Regions from separate parts of the Streptomyces sp. Ag82_O1-12 genome, predicted to be linked through region 3. Evidence: riboswitches for the same ligand, from Rfam matches in the RefSeq annotation. Region 3 holds a riboswitch; each other region holds the start of a gene.
What was found. A riboswitch is a leader RNA that binds a small molecule or an ion and turns the genes downstream of it on or off. The one in region 3 is predicted to bind cobalamin.

Region 1 (5,038 bases), 2.2 Mb from region 3:
ACGCCCCGGGCCGTACGGGTCTTCTCCCAGGCCGGCAGCGGGCCGATGGGGGTCCCCCCTGCACCGGAGCTTGTCGCAGGTGCTTGGGGGCGCTCGGCCAGGTCGGCGGAGGCCTCGTACGCGGCCAGCATGATCCGCTCGGCGATGCGGGTGGACAGCGCCTTGGCCTCGGGCGAGTCGAAGGGCAGGCGCAGCTTGAAGAAGACGTCCTGGAGGCCCATCGCGCCGAGGCCGACCGGGCGCCAGCGGGCGTTGGAGCGGCCCGCCTGCTCGGTCGGGTAGAAGTTGATGTCGACGACCCGGTCGAGGAAGGTCACGGCCGTGCGGACGGTCTCGTCCAGCCGCTCCCAGTCCAGGTCGCCGGTCGAGGTGTCGACAAAGGAACTCAGGTTGACCGAGCCCAGGTTGCAGACCGCCGTCTCCCCGTCGCTGGTGACCTCCAGGATCTCCGTGCAGAGGTTGGAGGAGTGGACGACGTGGCCCGGCTCGGCCGTCTGGTTGGCGGTGCGGTTGGCGGCGTCCTTGAAGGTCATCCAGCCGTTGCCGGTCTGCGCGAGGGTGCGCATCATGCGGCCGTACAGCTCACGGGCGGGCAGGGTCTTCCTCGCCAGGCCCTTCGCCTCGGCCGCCCGGTACGCGGCGTCGAACTCCTCGCCCCACAGGTCGACCAGCTCGGGCACGTCCGAAGGGGAGAACAGCGACCACTGCGCGTCGGCGTTCACGCGCCGCATGAACTCGTCCGGCACCCAGTGCGCCAGGTTCAGGTTGTGCGTGCGGCGGGCGTCCTCGCCGGTGTTGTCGCGCAGCTCCAGGAACTCCTCGATGTCGGAGTGCCAGGTCTCCAGATAGACCGCGGCGGCGCCCTTGCGGCGGCCGCCCTGGTTCACCGCGGCGACCGAGGCGTCGAGGGTCTTCAGGAACGGGACGATGCCGTTGGAGTGCCCGTTGGTGCCGCGGATCAGCGAACCGCGGGCGCGGATGCGGGAGTAGGCGACTCCGATGCCCCCGGCGTGCTTCGACAGCCGGGCCACCTGGTGGTACCGGTCGTAGATGGAGTCCAGCTCGTCCTTGGGGGAGTCGAGGAGGTAGCAGGACGACATCTGCGGGTGCCGGGTGCCCGAGTTGAAGAGGGTGGGGGAGGAGGGGAGGTAGTCCAGGCGGCTCATGAGGCTGTAGAGAGCCGCGACCTCGTCCAGCGCGCGTGTGGTGTCGTCCTCGGCGAGGCCGCTCGCCACCCGCAGCATGAAGTGCTGGGGCGTCTCGACGACCTTGCGGGTGATCGGGTGCCGGAGCAGGTAGCGGCTGTGCAGCGTGCGCAGGCCGAAGTAGCCGAAGCGGTCGTCGGCGCCGGTGTCGATCAGGGCGTCGAGCCGGGCCGCGTGCAGCCGGACGAACTCGGCGGTGCGGTCGGCGATGAGGCCCTCGCCGTGGCCCACCGCCACGGACTCGGTGAAGGACGTGACGCCCTGCGAGGCGGCCTCCTCGCGGATGCCGATGGTCAGCAGCCGGGCGGCCAGCCGGGAGTAGGCGGGGTCCTCGGAGATCAGACCGGCCGCGGCCTCCGTCGCCAGCTCCCGCAACTCCGCTTCGTCCGCGGCGGCGGACCGGCCGCGCAGCGCGGCGGCGGCGACCCGGCCGGGGTCGGCGTCGGGGAGGTCGGCGGTCAGCTCGGTCAGGATCCGCAGCAGCGCGGTACCGGGAGCGTCGTGCTCCTCCTCGGCGGCTGAGACCGGTTCGGCTGGCGCGATGGTCACGTGGGGCTCTCCCTCGCTCGGCACGGGGGCCTCGTCGAGGGCAGGCGGCAGCACACGAGCGCACGCGGCGTCGCGTCCACCGGCCCATTCCACGAGGCCCGGACGTCAGGGCACACCGGCCGGGTGGCCGGGTGCGCTGTCGACAGGTCCTCGGACTGAATCCCATGCGCCTATATGGGCATGGGTACACCGTTGCGGGACAGTTCCGGATTCACACCGGATTCCCCTGCGGCGACAGCGAGCATGAGCATACATCTTGTGCCGGGCTCGGTCGGCACCCCCAGATGTTGTGTCGCGGTGGTGTCGGAGCGTCAGCTCTACGTGACAGCGGGCCGCCGTGACGCTTGGTCACGACGGCCCGCTGCGGGGTGTTCGCTGTGGGTCGAAACCCTGGAATCAGTGCGCGGATCCGGCGGTCGCAGGCGGAAGCTCCACCTGGACCCCGGGGTCGCCCGCGTCCGCCGTGTAGTCCTCCGGCTTGGTCTCGTCGATGCCGTCGGGGGCCTTCAGGGCCTTCAGGACGAAGGTCAGGACCACCGTCACCACCACGTTCAGCACGAACGCAGTGAGGCCGATGTAGCCGATCTCGCCGATGCCCGGGATCTCCTTCGCGGAGCCGCCGAAGTGCTTCTGCGTCGGGGAGGCGACGCCGTACGCGGCGACGGTGCCGTAGATCATGCCGACCGCCCAGCCCGCGAGCAGCGCCCAGCGGTGGAACCAGCGGGTGAACAGGCCGCCGACCAGGGCCGGGAAGGTCTGCAGGATCCAGATACCGCCCAGGAGCTGGAAGTTGATGGCGACCGTCTTGTCCATGGTGAGGACGAAGGCCAGCGCGCCGACCTTCACCAGCAGGGAGACCAGCTTGGAGACCTTGGTCTCCTGCGCCGGAGTGGCGTCCGGCTTGATGAAGTCCTTGTAGATGTTGCGGGTGAAGAGATTCGCGGCCGCGATGGACATGATGGCCGCGGGCACCAGCGCGCCGATGCCGATCGCCGCGAACGCCACGCCCGCGAACCAGTCCGGGAACATCGTCTCGAACAGCTGCGGAATCGCAAGCTGCCCGTTCTGCACCTTGATGCCGGCCGCGATCGCCATGAACCCGAGCAGCGCCAGCAGCCCCAGCATCAGCGAGTACAGCGGCAGGATCGTGGTGTTGCGGCGGATCACCTCACGGCTCTTCGAGGACAGCGTCGCCGTGATCGAGTGCGGGTACATGAACAGCGCCAGGGCGGAGCCCAACGCCAGCGTGGCGTACGTCCACTGGCCCGGCTCGGCCGGTGTCAGCGCACCGCGCGGCGCGCCCGTCGCCGGGTTGGTCTGGCTGTACGCCTCAGTGGCCTTGGCGAAGATGTCGTCGAAGCCGCCCAGCTTGATCGGGATGTAGATGATCGCCACCGCGATGACGATGTAGATCAGCGTGTCCTTCACGAACGCGATGAGCGCGGGGGCCCGCAGACCCGAGGAGTACGTGTACGCCGCCAGCACGCCGAACGCGATCAGCAGCGGCAGGTCCTTGATGAACCAGTTGGTGTTCTCACCGCCGCCGACGCCCATCACGTCCAGCACGGCCTGGATGCCGACCAGCTGGAGCGCGATGTACGGCATCGTCGCCAGGATGCCGGTCACGGCCACCGCCAGCGACAGGCCCTTCGAGCCGAAGCGGCCGCGCACGAAGTCGGACGTCGTGACATAGCCGTGCTTGTGGGACACCGACCACAGGCGGGGCAGGAAGGTGAAGATCAGCGGGTAGACCAGGATCGTGTACGGCACGGCGAAGAAGCCGGCCGCGCCCGCCGCGTAGATCGCCGCCGGGACGGCGACGAAGGTGTACGCCGTGTACAGGTCGCCGCCGAGCAGGAACCAGGTGATCCAGGTGCCGAACGAGCGGCCGCCCAGGCCCCATTCGTCCAGGCTCTGCTCGTTCTCGGCCTTGCGCCAGCGCGCGGCCAGGAAGCCCATGACCGTCACGGCCAGGAAGAAGAAGATGAAGACGCCGAGCGCGACGCCGTTCACGCCGTCCTTCACCGCGACGCACCGCCCTTCGCGGCCGAGCGGGCGCGCTGGTCGCGCTGCCACAGCTTGTAGGCGGTCATCGTCAGGGCGGTGGAGATGAGCACCCACGCCATCTGGTACCAGTAGAAGAACGGGATCCCGATGAAGGCCGGGTCGGTCTTGGCGTACGAGCCGACCCACAGCATGGCCACGAACGGCGCTATGAGGCAGACGGCGATGACGACGCGCATGGGCGTCACCACCGGCCCTCCACTGGCTTCTGGGGCTTGCGACATCAGGCGGCTCCGTCCCCTTGGTGATCACCTGTGTAATGCGCAGGCAATCTAGGTCAGGGCGTGCCCATAGCGGAACCCCTCGTCCGCAATGCGGTACCCAACCGAAATCAGGCCTCAGCAGTGACGGAAGCGGGCGCGGGTGCCCCTGGGGGCTGTCGTGTGGATCATGCCGACGTCGCGGGGCGGCAGCCCCTAGTCGGCGGGCCGCTTCAGCCGCGCCACGAACTTGTACCGGTCGCCCCGGTAGACCGACCGCACCCACTCCACAGGCTGGCCGCCCCGGTCCAGCGAGTGCCGGGAGAGCATCAGCATCGGCAGCCCCACGTCCGTGCCGAGCAGACCGGCCTCGCGCGGGGTGGCCAGGGACGTCTCGATGGTCTCCTCGGCCTCCGCGAGATGGACGTCGTAGACCTCCGCCAGCGCCGTGTAGAGGGACGTGTACTTCACCAGCGAGCGCCGCAGCGCCGGGAAGCGCTTCGCGCTGAGGTGCGTGGTCTCGATGGCCATCGGCTCGCCGTTGGCCATGCGCAGCCGCTCGATGCGCAGTACGCGTCCGCCGGGCGTGATGTCGAGCAGGCCGGCCAAGCGGTCGTCGGCGGTGATGTAGCCGATGTCCAGCAGTTGTGAGGTGGGCTCGAGGCCCTGGGCCCGCATGTCCTCGGTGTACGAGGTCAGTTGCAGCGCCTGCGAGACCTTGGGCTTGGCGACGAACGTGCCCTTGCCCTGGATGCGCTCCAGCCGGCCCTCGACGACCAGTTCCTGGAGCGCCTGGCGCACGGTGGTGCGCGAGGTGTCGAACTCCGCCGCCAGGGTGCGCTCGGGCGGGACCGGCGTGCCGGGCGCCTGGGTCTCCGTCATGTCGAGCAGGTGCTTCTTCAGGCGGTAGTACTTGGGCACGCGCGCGGTCCGGACGGGCACCCCGTTCTCGTTCTCCGCACTGCTGACGTCGGTGCTCATGCTCCGCCTTCCCGGCTGGGTCTGCCGACACGATCCCAC
Region 2 (5,038 bases), 6.0 Mb from region 3:
TCGCCATCGCGCTCGGCACGTACCTGGGGGGCTGGCGCATCATCCGCACCATGGGCAAGGGCCTGACCGACCTCCAGCCGCAGCAGGGCTTCGCCGCCCAGACCTCCGCGGCCACGGTCATCCTCGCCTCCTCGCACCTCGGCTTCTCCCTCTCCACGACGCACTCCGTGTCCGGCTCGGTGATGGGCGCCGGGCTCGGCCGCAAGGGCGGCGTGGTCCGCTGGTCCACCGCGACGCGGATGTTCGTCGCGTGGGGCCTGACGCTGCCGGCGGCGGCTCTGGTGGGCGCGCTCGCCGAGTACGTCACCGGCTTCGGCAGCTGGGGCACCGCCGTGGTGGCGGTCTTCCTCATCGCCTCCAGCGCGGCGATCTGGAAGTTGTCGCGGCGCGAGGTGGTCGACCACACCAACGTCAACGACACCGACGACGCGGAGCCCGCCGGCGTGGTCACCACGGCGATGGCCGCGGTGACGCCGCCCCCCGCGAGTGGTTCGGCCACGGCGTCGGAGGACCCGATCCCCGCGTTCCCGTCGCAGGCCACCGCCGAGCGCACGCCGACCACGACCACCACGGTCTGACCCCGCCACCGGTTACAAGGAAGAGTCTCCGATATGAAGATCGACTGGGCGGCCCTCGGTTCCGTCTTCGGTGTCAGCCTCGTGGTCACCGTGGCCCTCGTCGGCCTGTTCACCCTCGGCGTCACGGGCCTGTCGCGCCGCGAGCGTGCGGTGGCGCAGGGCGGGACCGCGGGACTCGCGGTCACCGGCGCGTACGCGTGCTTCGCGGCGTGTGCGGCGGCCGTGGGGTACGGGATCTATCTGATCGTGGCCTGAGGGCCTGACGTCACGTCGTGTCCGCCGGGCGGCACGGAACTCCGGTTCCGTGCCGCCCGGTCGTCGTGTGTACACAAGGGGGCGATGTGGGGTTCTCCACACTCTCCCCTCGCAGGTCAACGGCAAGTTGACGGCGGTTCCCGGCCGTGGTGGACTGCCGGGGCCAATACGGCGGCAGGAGAGGAAGCCGGTGAAAGTCCGGCGCGGTCCCGCCACTGTCACCGGGGTAGCAATCCCCGGGAGCCAGGAACTCTCACCGCCGGTCTCGTCGAACCAGGGCGTGGACACCCTGAGTGAGGACACATATCGCCATGCGCGGCTGCCGATCGAGGTTCAACACCCCACCCCTGCCCGCCCTCCTGGCCGGCTGAGCCCATGGGTGCCGATCGCGTCTTCGCGTACGGCGCCGCCGCCGGCCTGATCGGTGACCTGCTGCTCGGTGATCCTCGCCGGGGGCATCCGGTCGCCGCGTTCGGGCGGGCCGCGGGTGCCGTGGAACGGGTGTTGTGGCGGGACCACCGCGGGTGGGGCGCGCTGCACACCGCCGTGTGTGCCGGAGGGGCCGTCGCCCTCGGGTCCGTCGCCGCGCGTGCCGTGCGGCCGTCCGCCGTCGCCTCCGTCGCGCTGACCGGCGCCGCCACCTGGGCCGTCGTCGGGGGTACGTCGCTGGCCCGGGAGGCGCGGACCATCGGGCGTGCCCTGGAGGCCGGGGACGTCGAGGCGGCCCGGGCCCGGCTGCCGCATCTGTGCGGGCGGGACCCGCACGCCCTCGACGCCGACGGCATGGCCCGGGCCGTGGTCGAGTCGGTCGCCGAGAACACCTCCGACGCCGTGGTGGGGGCGCTGGTGTGGGGGGCCGTCGGCGGGGTGCCGGGGCTGCTGGGGTTCCGGGCCGTCAACACCCTGGACGCCATGGTCGGGCACAAGTCGGCCCGGTACCGCCGGTACGGGTGGGCCTCCGCGCGGCTGGACGACCTCGCGGGGTGGCCGGGAGCGCGGCTGACCGCCGTACTCGCCGTGCTGGCCGGACCGGATCCGCGGGGGGCCGTACGGGCGTGGCGGGCCGACGCGGCGCGGCATCCGAGTCCCAACGCCGGTCCTGTGGAGGCCTCGTTCGCGGGGGCGCTCGGGGTGCGGCTGGGCGGGACGCTCTCGTACGGCGGGCGGGTGGAGCACCGGCCCGTGCTGAACACGCAGGGGCGGGCCGTCGGCACGCACGACGTCGAGCGGGCCGTGCGGCTGTCGAAGCGCGTCACCTGGCTCGCGCTCGGGGTGTGCGCCGGTGCGCGGTTGCTGAAGAGTGCGCCGTCGCTCGCGAGTGCGCGGTCGCCGAAGAGGGGGAAATGACATGAGCGGTGGGCTTCTCGTCGCCGGAACCACCTCCGACGCCGGCAAGAGCGTCGTGACCGCCGGGATCTGCCGGTGGCTGGTGCGCCAAGGCGTCAAGGTCGCGCCCTTCAAGGCGCAGAACATGTCCCTGAACTCCTTCGTGACGACGGAGGGGGCCGAGATCGGGCGGGCGCAGGCCATGCAGGCGCAGGCCTGCCGCGTCGAGCCGACCGCGCTGATGAATCCGGTGCTGCTCAAGCCCGGTGGCGAGCAGAGCAGTCAGGTCGTGCTGCTGGGCAAGCCGGTCGGGGAGCTGAGTGCGCGCGGCTACCACGGCGGCCGGCAGCAGCAGTTGCTCGGGACGGTGCTGGACTGCCTGGAGCAGTTGCGGGGCACGTATGACGCGGTGATCTGTGAGGGGGCCGGTTCTCCCGCCGAGATCAATCTGCGGCGGACGGACATCGTGAACATGGGGATCGCCCGGAACGCCGGGCTGCCCGTGCTCGTCGTCGGCGACATCGACCGGGGCGGTGTGTTCGCCTCGTTCTTCGGGACGGTGGCGCTGCTGTCGCCCGAGGACCAGGCCTGTGTCGCCGGGTTCCTCGTCAACAAGTTCCGCGGGGACGTCTCCCTGCTGGAGCCGGGCCTGGACATGCTGTACGGGCTCACGGGGCGCAAGACGTACGGCGTGCTGCCCTTCCGGCACGGGCTCGGGATCGACGAGGAGGACGGGCTGCGCGTCTCCCTTCGGGGAGCCGTCCGGGAGTCCGTCGTCGCCCCGCCGGTCGGCGAGGACGTGCTGCGCGTCGCGGTCTGTGCCGTGCCGCTCATGTCCAACTTCACCGACGTGGACGCGCTGGCCGCCGAACCGGGCGTCGTGGTGCGGTTCGTGGACCGGCCGGAGGAGCTGTCCGACGCCGACCTCGTCATCGTGCCCGGCACCCGCGGGACGGTCCGGGCGCTGGAGTGGCTGCGCGAGCGGGGGCTCGCCGAGGCCCTGGCCCGCCGGGCCGCCGAGGGGCGGCCCGTCCTCGGTATCTGCGGCGGCTTCCAGATCCTCGGCGAGCACATCGAGGACGACGTCGAGAGCCGGCGAGGGCACGTCGACGGGCTCGGGATCCTGCCCGTGCGGGTGCGGTTCGCCCGCGAGAAGACCCTCACCCGGCCGCAGGGCGAGGCCCTCGGGGAACGCGTCGAGGGATACGAGATCCACCACGGGGTCGCCGACGTCCAGGGAGGCACCGCCTTCCTGGACGGCTGCCGGGTCGGCCAGACCTGGGGCACGCACTGGCACGGCTCACTGGAGTCGGACGGCTTCCGGCGGGCCTTTCTGCGCGAGGTGGCGGCCGCCGCGGGCCGCCGCTTCGTGCCCGCGCCGGACACCTCGTTCGCCGCGCTGCGCGAGGAGCAGCTCGACCGGCTCGGCGACCTGATCGAACAGCACGCGGACACCGACGCGCTGTGGCGGCTCATCGAGTCCGGCGCGCCGCAAGGACTGCCCTTCATTCCACCGGGAGCACCCGCATGAGCACTGTGTTGTTGTTGTCCACCGCCGACACGGACCTGCTGGCGGCCCGGGCCGCCTCCGGTGCCGACTACCGGATCGGCAACCCGACCCGCGTGGACGTCCGGGAGGAGCTTCCGGCCCTGCTGGACGGGGCGGGCATCGCCGTCGTCCGGCTGCTCGGCGGCAAGCGGGCCTGGGAGGACGGGCTCGCCGCGCTGAAGGCCTCCGGCATCCCCACCGTGCTGCTGGGCGGCGAGGCCGTGCCGGACGCGGAGCTGATGGCCGAGTCGTCCGTGCCGGCCGGTGTCGTCGCGGAGGCGCTGCGGTACCTCGTGGAGGGCGGGCCGGACAACCTCACCGAACTCGCCCGGTTCCTCTCCGACACCGTGCTGCTGACGGGCGAGGGGTTCGACGAGCCGCGGAAGATGCCCGAATACGGCGTCCACGGCGAGCGTGAACTCGTGCCGGGCCGTCCGACCGTCGGCGTGCTCTTCTACCGGGCGCACGAGCTGAGCGGCAACACCGGGTTCGTGGACACGCTGTGCGACGCGATCGAGGCGCGGGGCGCCAACGCGCTTCCCGTGTACTGCGGTTCGCTGCGCGGGGCGGACGCGGGGCTGTACGAGATCCTCGGGCAGGCGGACACCCTGGTCGCCACCGTCCTCGCCGCGGGCGGCACCCACGCCTCGCAGGCCTCGGCGGGCGGTGACGAGGAGGCCTGGGACATCGGCGCTCTCGCCGAGCTGGACATCCCCGTGTTGCAGGGCCTGTGCCTGACGTCCTCGCGGCAGGCCTGGGCGGACTCGGACGCCGCCCTGTCCCCCATGGACGCCGCGATGCAGGTGGCCATCCCGGAGTTCGACGGGCGGCTGATCACCGTGCCGTTCTCCTTCAAGGAGCAGGGCCCGGACGATGTGCCCGTCTACGTCGCCGATCCGGAGCGGGCCGCCCGCGTCGCCGGCATCGCCGTACGGCACGCGCGGCTGAAGCACAAGGAGAACGCCGAGAAGAAGCTGGCGCTGGTCTTCACCGCGTACCCGACCAAGCACTCGCGGGTCGGCAACGCGGTCGGGCTGGACACCCCGGCCTCGGCGGTGCGGGTGCTGGACGCGCTGCGGGACGCCGGGTACCTCGTCGAGGGGCATCCGGACGAGGGCGACGAGCTGATCCACCGGCTCATCAACGCCGGCGGGCACGACGTGGAGTGGCTGACGGAGGAGCAGCTGGCCGCCGCGCCCGCGCGGGTGCCGCTGGCCGACTACCGGGCGTGGTTCGAGAAGCTCGACCCGGAGCTGAAGGACGCCATGACCGAGGCGTGGGGCGAGCCGCCGGGCAGCCTCTACGTCGACGGCGACGACATCGTGCTGGC
Region 3 (5,038 bases):
CCGCGTCGTCGGCCCAGCGCAGGGCGAGGTCGACGTCGTGGGTGGCCATCACCACCGTGGTGCCGGAGGCACGCAGACCGTCGAGGGTGGTGAGGAGCCGCTCCTGGCCGTCGGGGTCGAGTCCGGCCGTCGGTTCGTCGAGGACGAGGACGCGCGGCCGCATGGCGACCGCACCGGCGATGGCGGTGCGTTTGCGCTGCCCGTAGGAGAGCAGATGGGTGGGCCGGTCGGCCAGGGCCGTGATGTCCAGGGCGGCGAGCGCCTCCGCCACCCGCGTCCGCACCTGCGCGTCGTCGAGGCCGAGGTTCAGCGGCCCGAACGACACGTCCTGCTCGACCGACGCCGCGAACAACTGGTCGTCCGGGTCCTGCACGACCAGCTGCACGGTGGTGCGCAGCCGGGTCAGCCCCTTGCGGTCGTACGACACCGGCTGCCCCTGGACCGTCAGCCGCCCCTCGTGCGGTTTCAGCCCACCGGAGAGCAGCCGCATCAGCGTGGTCTTGCCGCTGCCGTTGCGGCCGAGCAGCGCGAGCGCGCGCCCCTCGCGGATGTCGAAGTCGAGGCCGCTGAGCACGGCCGGGCCGTCCTCGTAGGCGAAGGACGCGCCCCGCAGGGCGACGAGGGCGGGCTCGCTCATGTCAGCGGCCTTTCCAGGACGAGGGTGAGGACGGCCAGCGCGGCGAGGAGCGCGCAACTGGCAGCCGTGAAGCGGGCGGAGACCCGGGCCTCGGGCACCAGGACGCGCAGGGTGCCGTCGTAGCCGCGCCCGGCGAGTCCCGCCTGGAGCCGGGTCGCCCGGTCGAAGGCGCGGACGAACGCGGTCGCGCCGAGCCCGGCCAGGGAACGCCACTGAGCGCCCCGGCCGGTGTGGCCGAGCCGGGCCGCCTGGGCCTCCCGGATGCGGCGCATGGAGTCCAGCAGCAGGAAGCTCATCCGGTACGTCACGAGTGCGACGTCGACGACCGGCGCGGGGACCCCGGCCCGGACCAGACGGGGCAGCAGGTCGGACATGGGCGTGGTGAAGGCGAACAGCAGCACGCCCAGGGAGGCCGCCGAGGTACGCAGCAGCAACTCCCCGGCCCGCAGCGGCCCGTCGTCCGCGAGGGAGACGAAACCCCCCGGCCCGCCCACCTGGACGAGCAGCGTGACCGCGCCGGTCACGCAGAAGCCCAGCGGCACCCGGTAGGCCCGCCACAGCCGACGGCCGGGCACACCGGCCGGCCCCAGCAGCACCACCAGGGCGGTCAGCAGCACCAGGGCCGCGCCCGGCCAGGGCGGCAGCGAGATCGCGAGCACGGTGAGGCCGAGCCCGAGCACGGCCTTGTCCACGGGATGGCGGCGGCGCCAGCGACTGCTGTGCGCCGCCGCGTCGATCGGCAGCACCCGGGCTCAGTCCTGTTCCGCGGTGGACTTCCCGGCGACGCCGGCGAGCGCGCTGTCGGCCTCCCGCTCCAGCGCCCGCTGCTCGCCCTGCCGACGGCCCCGGCGCAGACCGAAGTAGTAGGCGAGGACACCGGCGCCGAGAGCCGCCTGAAGGGCGAACAGCGCCGACTCGATCTCACCGGACGGCGGTTCGTACAGCGGCGAGAACCACGGCTCGTAGTCCGGCTTCAGCTCGGTGATCGCCGTCTCCGCCTCCGCGTCGGACCCCGTGAACGGCTCCTTCTTGTGGTCGCCGAGACCGAGCGCCAAGGGCAGCACGGCGAGCGCGGCCACGAGGAACAGCAGCACCAGGTTGATCTTCGTGTTCCTCTTCATCGCGCCGCCACCTCGGTCTCGGTCCGGGTCTGCTTCTTGGCGAGGAGCACACCCAGCCGGGTCAGTTCGCCCTTGCTGGACTGCACCAGCAGCCGCATCACGAGCACGGTCAGCAGACCCTCGCTCACCGCGAGCGGGATCTGGGTGACGGCGAAGATGGAACCGAACTTGCCGAGCGCGCCCAGGAATCCGCTGCCCGGGTCCGGGAACGCGAGCGCCAGCTGCACGCTCGTGACGCAGTAGGTGGACAGGTCGGCGACGAACGCGCCGAAGAACACCGCCACCATCAGCGGCGCGTGGGAGCGCCGCAGCAGCTTGTAGACGGCGTATCCGGCCCAGGGGCCGACGATCGCCATGGAGAAGACGTTGGCGCCGAGCGTGGTCAGGCCGCCGTGCGCGAGCAACAGCGCCTGGAACAGCAGGGTGATGGTACCCAGCACCGCCATGATGGGCGGCCGGAACAGGATGGCTCCGAGGCCCGTGCCGGTGGGGTGGGAGCAACTGCCGGTGACGGACGGCAGTTTCAGGGCGGACAGGACGAACGTGAAGGCGCCGGACGCACCGAGGAGCAGGGTGCTCTCGGGGTGCTCGCGCACTTCACGGGTGAGCGACCGGACCCCGTGGACGACGAACGGCGCCGACGCGACGCCCCAGGCGACCGCGTGCGCCGGAGGAAGGAAACCCTCGGCTATGTGCATGGCTCAGCAGACCCTCTCCAGCACCTCGTGGATGGTTGACGCGCCTTGGCCGGTCTCCTGGCTGACGGGTACCACCGCCCGGACTCCGCCTTCCCGGGTCGCAAGGACCCAGTGGCTGCCCGTGAGGGCCGGAGCCGGACTTCCCGATTCACAGTGGCGAGGGCCGCACCGGCATCACACCGGATTTCCCGTTCACCAAGGCCTGGTGACAATAAGGCCGGGGTAAGGGCGATGACAAGCCACCCAAGGGGCGCGCGAGGGGGCGCCTGCTCGCACACCGGCGCATCCCCCGGCTGATCCACGCGCTCCGGTCAGGGGTTCGCCGGGCGACGTCCGGGCCGCGTCAGTCGTCGCCCCCGTCGTCCCCGCCGCCGTCGCCTTCCCTGTCGTCCCCGGCCTGGCCCGGCTTCTCCGGCTGCGGCTGCTCCGGCCCGCCGGGGCCCGCCTCTTGCGTCGGAGTCGCGGTGCCGGGCGCGGGCGCGACAGGCGTCGGTGAAGCGGTCGGCGCGGACGGAGTGACATCGGCCACGGTGCCGGCGGCCGGCGCCTCGGCCGCCCCCGGCCCGGCCGCCGGACCGGCCCCGGGGCCGGCCTCGGAACCGGAGGACGAAGCCGACGTGGAGTCGGTGGACGGCGTGGCGACGGGGCTGCTCGCGGTCGGGGACGCGTCCGGCTCCGTGCCCTCCGCGCTCGTGTCGGGCGAGAACCAGCGCATGCCGATGAGCATCGCGGCGAGGAAGAGCGCCGCGGCGGCGGCCGTAGCGGCCAGTCGCGACCGGTTGCCCGGGCCCCCGCGCCCCCGGGAGCGGCCCGAACGTCCCGCCTGGGCCGCCCGGGCCGCGCTGCGGTGTCCCGGAGTCGCGGGCAGCGCGTACGTGGTCGGGTTGCCGGTCCCGGTCGCCGCGTACGGGCCCGGCCCCGCGGGCATCGCCGCGGACGTGGTCCTGGGCCGCAGCGGCGGCGAGGCCTCCGGCAGCGGCTCGGGCAGGCCCCGCCAGGCGCCCCCGGCGAACCATTCGGCGGTCTGCTGGGCGGTGGGCCGGTCCTCGGGCTGCTTGGCGAGCAGACCGAGGAGGTAGTTCTCGAACGCGGGCGGCAGTCCGGCGACACCGAGCTCGCGGGGCGGCACGGGGGCGGAGTCGAGGTGCTGGTGCAGGAGGGCGACGGCGGTGTCGGCCTGGAACGGCGGGCGCCCGCTGAGGAGCTGGTAGAGCACGCAGCCCAGGGAGTACATGTCGGAGGCGGGTCCCGCCTGCTTGCCCAGGGCACGCTCGGGCGCGAGGTACAGGCCGGTGCCGACGATCTGGCCGGTGGCGGTGAGGGCGGCGCCGGGGTCGTCGAGGAACCGCGCGATGCCGAAGTCCCCGATCTTCAGGGTGCCGTTCGCGTCCAGCAGCAGGTTGGCGGGCTTGACGTCCCGGTGCACGATGCCCTGCCCGTGCGCGGCGGCGAGCCCGGCGGACGCCTGTGCGGCCAGATCGGCCACCTGCTCGGCGGGGAGCGCGCCGGAGCCGGTCAGCACCCCGGCGAGGCTGTCGCCCTCGACCAGCTCCATCACGAGGTACAGCCGGTTGTCGTACTCGCCGAAGTCCAGGACGCCGACCACATTGGGGTGGTTGAGACGCCCGGCGGTCTGAGCCTCCAGACGGAACCGGGAGGTCGCCGTGGCATCGGTGTCCTGGGGGAGCAGCAGCTTGAGGGCCACCGCTCTGGCGAGCGTCTCGTCGTACGCGCGCCAGACCTCTCCCATTCCACCGCGCCCGATCTCAACATCCAGCCGGTAGCGGCCCGCTAGCAGCACTCGTCCTCGTCTCATGCGTGTGGAAAGGTCGTTGCCGCAGGCCGAACTCCCCGCTTCTGCACGGGGATTGGTGGGGGGTGCCGCAGCCGACCCAGGATACTGGCGCGGCGTGACCACCGATCGCCGCAGCAGTGTCCTCACCGGGCGCCGTCTCGCACATGCGGCGCGAAGAGGTCACCCGCCGGGGTGACGCTCCGGCGCGCTCGGGCGTCCCGGGGCGCCGGCGCCTCTCAGACCGCCCCGCCCGTCTCCTTCGCACGGCGCGGCAACAGGGCCACCGCCAGGGCCGGTACGGCCGCGAGGACCAGCCACGGCACGGCGGCCGGCAGCCCCAGGTCGAGCAGCGAGCCGGTGGCGGCGCTGCCGGCCAGGACGATGAGGCCGGAGACGGACGACAGCGCGCCCATGTAGAGCCCGAGCCGTCCTTCCTCGGCGAGGTCGGGCACCCAGGCGCGGGCGGCGGGCACCACCAGCATCTGCCCCACGGTGAGCAAGATCACGAAGCCCGCGGCCGGCAGCAGCCCGGCGGTGCCGGTCCAGCCCGCCGGGCGGGCCGCGGCCACCACCGCGAAACCGGACGCGATCAGCAGCAGGCCCGCGGTCATCGAGCGGCGCAGATCGAGCCGGTCGCCCGCCCAGCGGGTCACCGGCAGCTGGGTGAACACCACCAGCACCGAGGACAGCGCGAAGAGCCAGGACAGCGGCGCCTGGGAGCCGGCCGCGCGCTGCACCTCGTCCGGCAGCGCCAGATACAGCTGGTTGTAGGCGAGCAGATAGGAGC
Region 4 (5,038 bases), 6.6 Mb from region 3:
AGCGAGAACACCGCGATGACCAGCATGTCCCACCACAGGGCGAGGTGCCCCTGGCCGCCGAAGCCGCCCTGCCAGGAGATGACGCCCATGCCCAGCAGGTAGACAGGCAGCCACTGGGCGGCCTTCCAGTCGAGCCGGGGCGCGTCGGGCAGACCCTTGCGCGTGGCGTACCAGGCGTAGCCGCCGAGCAGGACGTAACCGAGGACGATGGCCACGCCCAGCCGCCACAGGGTGTCCCAGGTGGACCAGTAGATGATGAGGTTGGCCACCACGAACGACAGCGGCGAGAGGACCTTCCCGCCGGGCAGGCGGTAGGGGCGCTCCCGGTGCGGCAGCCGGTCCGCGAAGACGCCGTAGGCCAGCGGGGCACCCGCGTACATCAGCACGCTCGCCGAGGTGATGAAGCTGACCAGCTGCTGCCAGCTCGGGAACGGCAGGAAGCAGACCACGCCGGTCACGAAGGACACGATCAGCCCGAACCACGGGACGCCGCGCGCGTCGGTGCGGACGAAGAGCTTCGGCGCGTAGCCGTTGCGGGCCAGTCCGTAGGAGACGCGGGACGTGGCCGTCGTGTAGATCAGGCCGGTGCCGCCCGGGGAGACCACCGCGTCCAGGTACAGCACCGCGCTCAGCCAGCCGAGGCCCACCAGGGTTGCGAGCCCCGCCCACGGGCCGCTGATGCCGGGGTAGTCGAGCCTGGTCCAGCCGTGCGCGAAGGCGCCCAGTGGCAGGGCGGCGATGAAGACGACCTGGAGCAGGACGTAGATGGCCGCCCCGATGGCGACCGAGCCGATCGTCGCGCGCGGCAGGTCCCGCCGCGGGTCGCGGCTCTCGCCCGCCAGCTGGATCGCCTGCTCGAAGCCCAGCAGGGCGAAGATGATGCCGCTGGAACTGACGGCGCTCAGCACGCCGTGGGCGCCGAACGGGGCGAAGCCGTGCTCGGTGAAGTTGCCCGGGTGGAAGTTGCCGGCCGCGATGATGAAGATCGCGGCCAGCGGCACGGCCACCTTCCACCAGGTGGCGGCGCTGTTGGTGTGCGCCAGGATCCGCACGCCGAGGAAGTTGACGACGACGAACACGGCCATCAGGACGACGGCGACGACGAAACCGCTCGTCGTGAGCGTCCCGTCCGTCGCGTGCTGGAAACCCTGCGCCCAGTGCCAGTGCCCGGCGTAGCCGATCATGGCCTCGACCTCGATCGGTGCCACGGTCGCCGCCTGGAGCCATGCGAACCAGCCGAAGGACATGCCGGCCAGTCCGCCGAACGCGTAGTGCGGATACCGGGCGGTGCCGCCCGCGACCGGGAACATGCCGCCCAGTTCCGCGTGCACCAGGGCCAGCAGCACGATCGCCACCGCGCCGATGAGCCAGGACAGGATCGCCGCGGGGCCGGCCGCCACGACGGCCTTCTCGGCGCCGTACAGCCAGCCCGAGCCGATGATGGAACCGACCGACGCCCACATGAGCCCGATCAGCCCGACCTCCCGGCGCAGACCGTCTCTTTCCATGGATTCAGGGGCCTCTCATAGATGAACTCGCGGAGTTCAGCGAGCAGGAGGCCTCAGGTTAGGAATCGGTCATCCGACCGAAGAAGACGAGTTGTGCAGCCTTGACCGGGCGCGGGTATTTCCTGGCGAACGCTTCAGGGTTTCTGTACGCCGTGATGAGACAGCCGTGGGATCTCGATCGCCGGGCAGCGGTCCATCACCATCTCCAGGCCCGCATCGCGAACCCGGCCGTACGCCGCCTCGTCGACGACGTCGAGCTGGAACCAGACGCCCTTCGCGCCCTTGGCGACCGCCTCGTCCGCGACGGCCCCGGCGAGGTCGCTGTTCACGAACACGTCGACGACGTCCACGTCGAAGGGGATGTCCGCCAGACTCGCGTACCCCTTCTCCCCGTGCACCGTCTCCGCCTTCGGGTGCACCGGCACGACGCGCTTGCCGAAGCGCTGGAGCACGGCGGCGACGCCGTACGCCGCGCGCCGCTGGTTCGACGACAGGCCCACCACGGCCCAGGTGTCGCCGAGCTCGGTGAGGATCCTGCGGACCGTTGCCTCGTCGCCGTACACCGGCGGCCTCCTCGGAAGTCGTGGACGAACTGCTCCTGGTGAAACGGCGCCGGGTGCGCGGTGATTCCCCGGGCGGCCTCCGTGATAGCTTGCCGAGGCCAGTCGAACCCATGTACGTGGGTCAGGGAATCCGGTGCGAATCCGGAACTGACGCGCAGCGGTGAGGGGGACGGGCGGGGCCTCGGCCACTGGACTCCCTCGCGGACGTCCGGGAAGGCGCCCCGATCCGGGTGAACCCGAGTCCGAAGACCTGCTGGCGGCCCCCGCGGCCGCGTGCGGCGGGGGAGCACCGTACGACCGGGCTCCGCGAATGGGCCCTCGACGCCTGAGGACTGGTTCCCGTGCCCCTCGCCCGACCCGCCCGTGCCGCCGCGCTGCTCGCCGCCGGCTCCCTGCTCCTGACCGGCTGCGGCGACACCGCGTCCACCGACGCCAAGGCCGCCGTCACCCTCACCAACTGCGGGCACGAGGTCCGCGTCGCCGCCCCGCCGCGGCACGCGGTGTCCCTCAACCAGGGCACCACCGAGATCCTGCTCTCCCTGGGCCTGGCCGACCGCCTCGCGGGCACGGCCACCTGGACCGACCCCGTGATGAAGGGGCTGGAGAAGGCCGACGCGACGGTGCCGCGCCTCGCCGACAACACCCCGTCCTTCGAACGCGTCCTGGACACCGAGCCCGACTTCGTCGCCGCCTCCTTCGTCTCCACCCTCGGCAAGGGCGGCGTCGCCACCCGCGAGCAGTTCGAGAAGCTCGGCGTCCCCACCTACGTCTCCCCGTCCGACTGCGCCGGCAAGGACAACTCGGGCGGCGGCGACGGCGCCCGCGCCAAGGCCCTGGGCATCGACACCGTCTACGGCGAAGTCCGGGACCTCGCGACCGTGTTCGGGGTGAAGGAGCGCGGCGACGCCCTCGTGGGCTCCCTCCGGCAGCGCATGAAGAAGGCCACGGCCGGCATCGACGCCTCCGACGTCACGCTCCTCTACTGGTTCGCGAACTCCGAGTCGCCCTACCTGGCCGGCTGTTGCGGGGCGCCCGGCATCATCACCCGGGCCCTCGGCGCGAAGAACGTCTTCGACGACACGCACCAGGAGTGGCCGCAGGTCAACTGGGAGACCGTCGCCGACCGGGACCCCGACGTCCTCGTCATCGGCGACCTGACCCGCAAGTCCCAGACCGCCGAGTCCGCCGCGAAGAAGATCGCCTTCCTGGAGTCCAACCCCGTCACCAGGAACATGGACGCCGTCCGGCACAAGCGGTACGTGCTGCTCAGCGGACAGGCCATGAACCCGACCATCCGCACCGTCGAGGGTGTGGAGCAGGTGGCCGCCGGGCTGCGCCGGTTCGGACTGGTGAAGTGACCGCCCGGGGGCTGCCCGCCGCCGGGACCGGGCCCCGGCGCCGGGCGGGACTCGCGCTGGGCGCGGCCGGGACCGTCGCGCTCGTCGCCTCCCTCGCCGTGGCCATCACCATCGGTCCCGCCGACATCCGCGTCGGCGACGTGTGGTCCGTCGTGGCCGCCCATCTCGGCCTCGGCAGTTCGGAGCTGACGCCGATCCGGGACGGGATCGTCTGGCAGCTGCGGCTGCCGCGCACCCTGCTCGCGGCCGTGTGCGGGGCCGGACTCGCCGTGTGCGGTGCGGTGATGCAGTCGCTGCTGCGCAACCCGCTGGCCGACCCCTTCGTGCTCGGGGTGTCCTCGGGCGCCTCCACCGGAGCGGTCCTCGTGGTCGTGCTGGGCGTGGGCGGCGGCGCCCTGTCGGTGTCCGGGGGTGCGTTCCTCGGCGCCCTGCTGTCGTTCGGGCTGGTGCTGCTGCTCAGCCACACCCTCGGCGGCACCACCGACCGGGTCGTCCTCGCGGGCGTCGCCGCCATGCAGCTCTTCTCCGCCCTCACCTCCTTCGTCGTGATGACCTCCGCCGACGCCGAGACGACCCGGGGCGTGCTGTTCTGGCTCCTCGGCTCGCTCGGCGGCGCCGGCTGGACCGACGTGTGGCTGTGCCTGGCCGTACTGGCCGTGGCCCTGGTCGTCTGCCTGTCCTACGCCCGTACCCTCGACGCCTTCGCCTTCGGGCAGGACGCGGCGGCCGCGCTGGGGGTGCCCCTCGCCCGGACCCGCCTGGTGCTGCTGTGCGTCACGGCCCTGCTCACGGCCGCGCTGGTCAGCTCGGCCGGGGCGATCGGCTTCGTCGGCCTGGTCCTGCCGCACGCCGCCCGGGCCCTGACCGGACCCGGGCACGCGCGGCTGCTGCCGGTCACCGCCCTCGCGGGAGCGGTGTTCCTCGTGTGGGTGGACACCCTGGCCCGGACCGTCCTCGATCCGCAGGAGGTCCCGGTGGGGGTCGTGACGTCGCTGATCGGGGTGCCCGCGTTCGTGGCGGTGCTGTACCGGACGAGGAGGGCGCGGTGAGCGGCGCGAAGGTATCGGTGGCGGAGGGCGCGGCGAGCGGCGCAGGGGCATCGGTGGAGGCGGAGGGCGCGGTGAGCGGGGCGGAGGCACAGGTGGGGGCGGGGCTGCGGGCCGAGCGGGTCAGCCGCCGCGCCGACGGGCGTCTCATCCTGGACGGCGTCACCCTCGCGCCGGAGACCGGCTCCACGATCGGCGTCCTCGGACCCAACGGTTCAGGCAAGTCCACGCTGCTGCGGCTGCTGGCCGGGCTGCTCACGCCGACCTCCGGAGTGGTCACCCTCGACGGCACACCGCTGGGCGACCTGCCCCGCCGAACGGTCGCCCGCCGCCTCGCCGTGGTCGAGCAACAGTCCGACACCCAGGTCGAGTTGACGGTCGAGGACGTCGTACGGCTGGGCCGCGTCCCACACCGCCGCGCCTGGACACCCGCCTGCGCGGACGACGAACGGGCGGTGCGCGCCGCCCTGGAGCGCACCGGCCTCGACGGCCGGGCCCGACAGCGCTGGCACACCCTCTCGGGCGGCGAACGCCAGCGGGTGCAGATCGCCCGCGCGCTCGCC

Region 1: it holds a riboswitch for cobalamin, as region 3 does, so the genes downstream of both, QOL88_RS26305 (ribonucleoside-diphosphate reductase subunit alpha) here and QOL88_RS35800 (energy-coupling factor ABC transporter permease) in region 3, are expected to answer to the same signal.
Region 2: it holds a riboswitch for cobalamin, as region 3 does, so the genes downstream of both, QOL88_RS08585 (cobalamin biosynthesis protein) here and QOL88_RS35800 (energy-coupling factor ABC transporter permease) in region 3, are expected to answer to the same signal.
Region 4: it holds a riboswitch for cobalamin, as region 3 does, so the genes downstream of both, QOL88_RS05655 (ABC transporter substrate-binding protein) here and QOL88_RS35800 (energy-coupling factor ABC transporter permease) in region 3, are expected to answer to the same signal.

What each region holds. Positions count from the first base shown of each region.
Region 1 covers NZ_FXUW01000001.1:5,697,570-5,702,607, forward strand. Annotated here, with positions in the region: gene QOL88_RS26305 (ribonucleoside-diphosphate reductase subunit alpha) at 1-1,754, opposite strand, end outside; cobalamin riboswitch at 1,879-2,005, opposite strand; gene mctP (monocarboxylate uptake permease MctP) at 2,151-3,779, opposite strand; gene QOL88_RS26315 (DUF3311 domain-containing protein) at 3,776-4,042, opposite strand; gene QOL88_RS26320 (GntR family transcriptional regulator) at 4,235-4,999, opposite strand.
Region 2 covers NZ_FXUW01000001.1:1,855,776-1,860,813, forward strand. Annotated here, with positions in the region: gene QOL88_RS08575 (inorganic phosphate transporter) at 1-578, shown strand, start outside; gene QOL88_RS08580 (hypothetical protein) at 612-833, shown strand; cobalamin riboswitch at 951-1,108, shown strand; gene QOL88_RS08585 (cobalamin biosynthesis protein) at 1,209-2,180, shown strand; gene QOL88_RS08590 (cobyric acid synthase) at 2,182-3,690, shown strand; gene cobN (cobaltochelatase subunit CobN) at 3,687-5,038, shown strand, end outside.
Region 3 covers NZ_FXUW01000001.1:7,862,307-7,867,344, forward strand. Annotated here, with positions in the region: gene QOL88_RS35785 (energy-coupling factor ABC transporter ATP-binding protein) at 1-637, opposite strand, end outside; gene cbiQ (cobalt ECF transporter T component CbiQ) at 634-1,383, opposite strand; gene QOL88_RS35795 (energy-coupling factor ABC transporter substrate-binding protein) at 1,390-1,758, opposite strand; gene QOL88_RS35800 (energy-coupling factor ABC transporter permease) at 1,755-2,456, opposite strand; cobalamin riboswitch at 2,487-2,671, opposite strand; gene QOL88_RS35805 (serine/threonine-protein kinase) at 2,800-4,272, opposite strand; gene QOL88_RS35810 (MDR family MFS transporter) at 4,488-5,038, opposite strand, start outside.
Region 4 covers NZ_FXUW01000001.1:1,224,798-1,229,835, reverse strand. Annotated here, with positions in the region: gene QOL88_RS05665 (APC family permease) at 1-1,508, opposite strand, end outside; gene QOL88_RS05660 (CoA-binding protein) at 1,643-2,071, opposite strand; cobalamin riboswitch at 2,169-2,329, shown strand; gene QOL88_RS05655 (ABC transporter substrate-binding protein) at 2,413-3,429, shown strand; gene QOL88_RS05650 (FecCD family ABC transporter permease) at 3,426-4,478, shown strand; gene QOL88_RS05645 (ABC transporter ATP-binding protein) at 4,550-5,038, shown strand, end outside.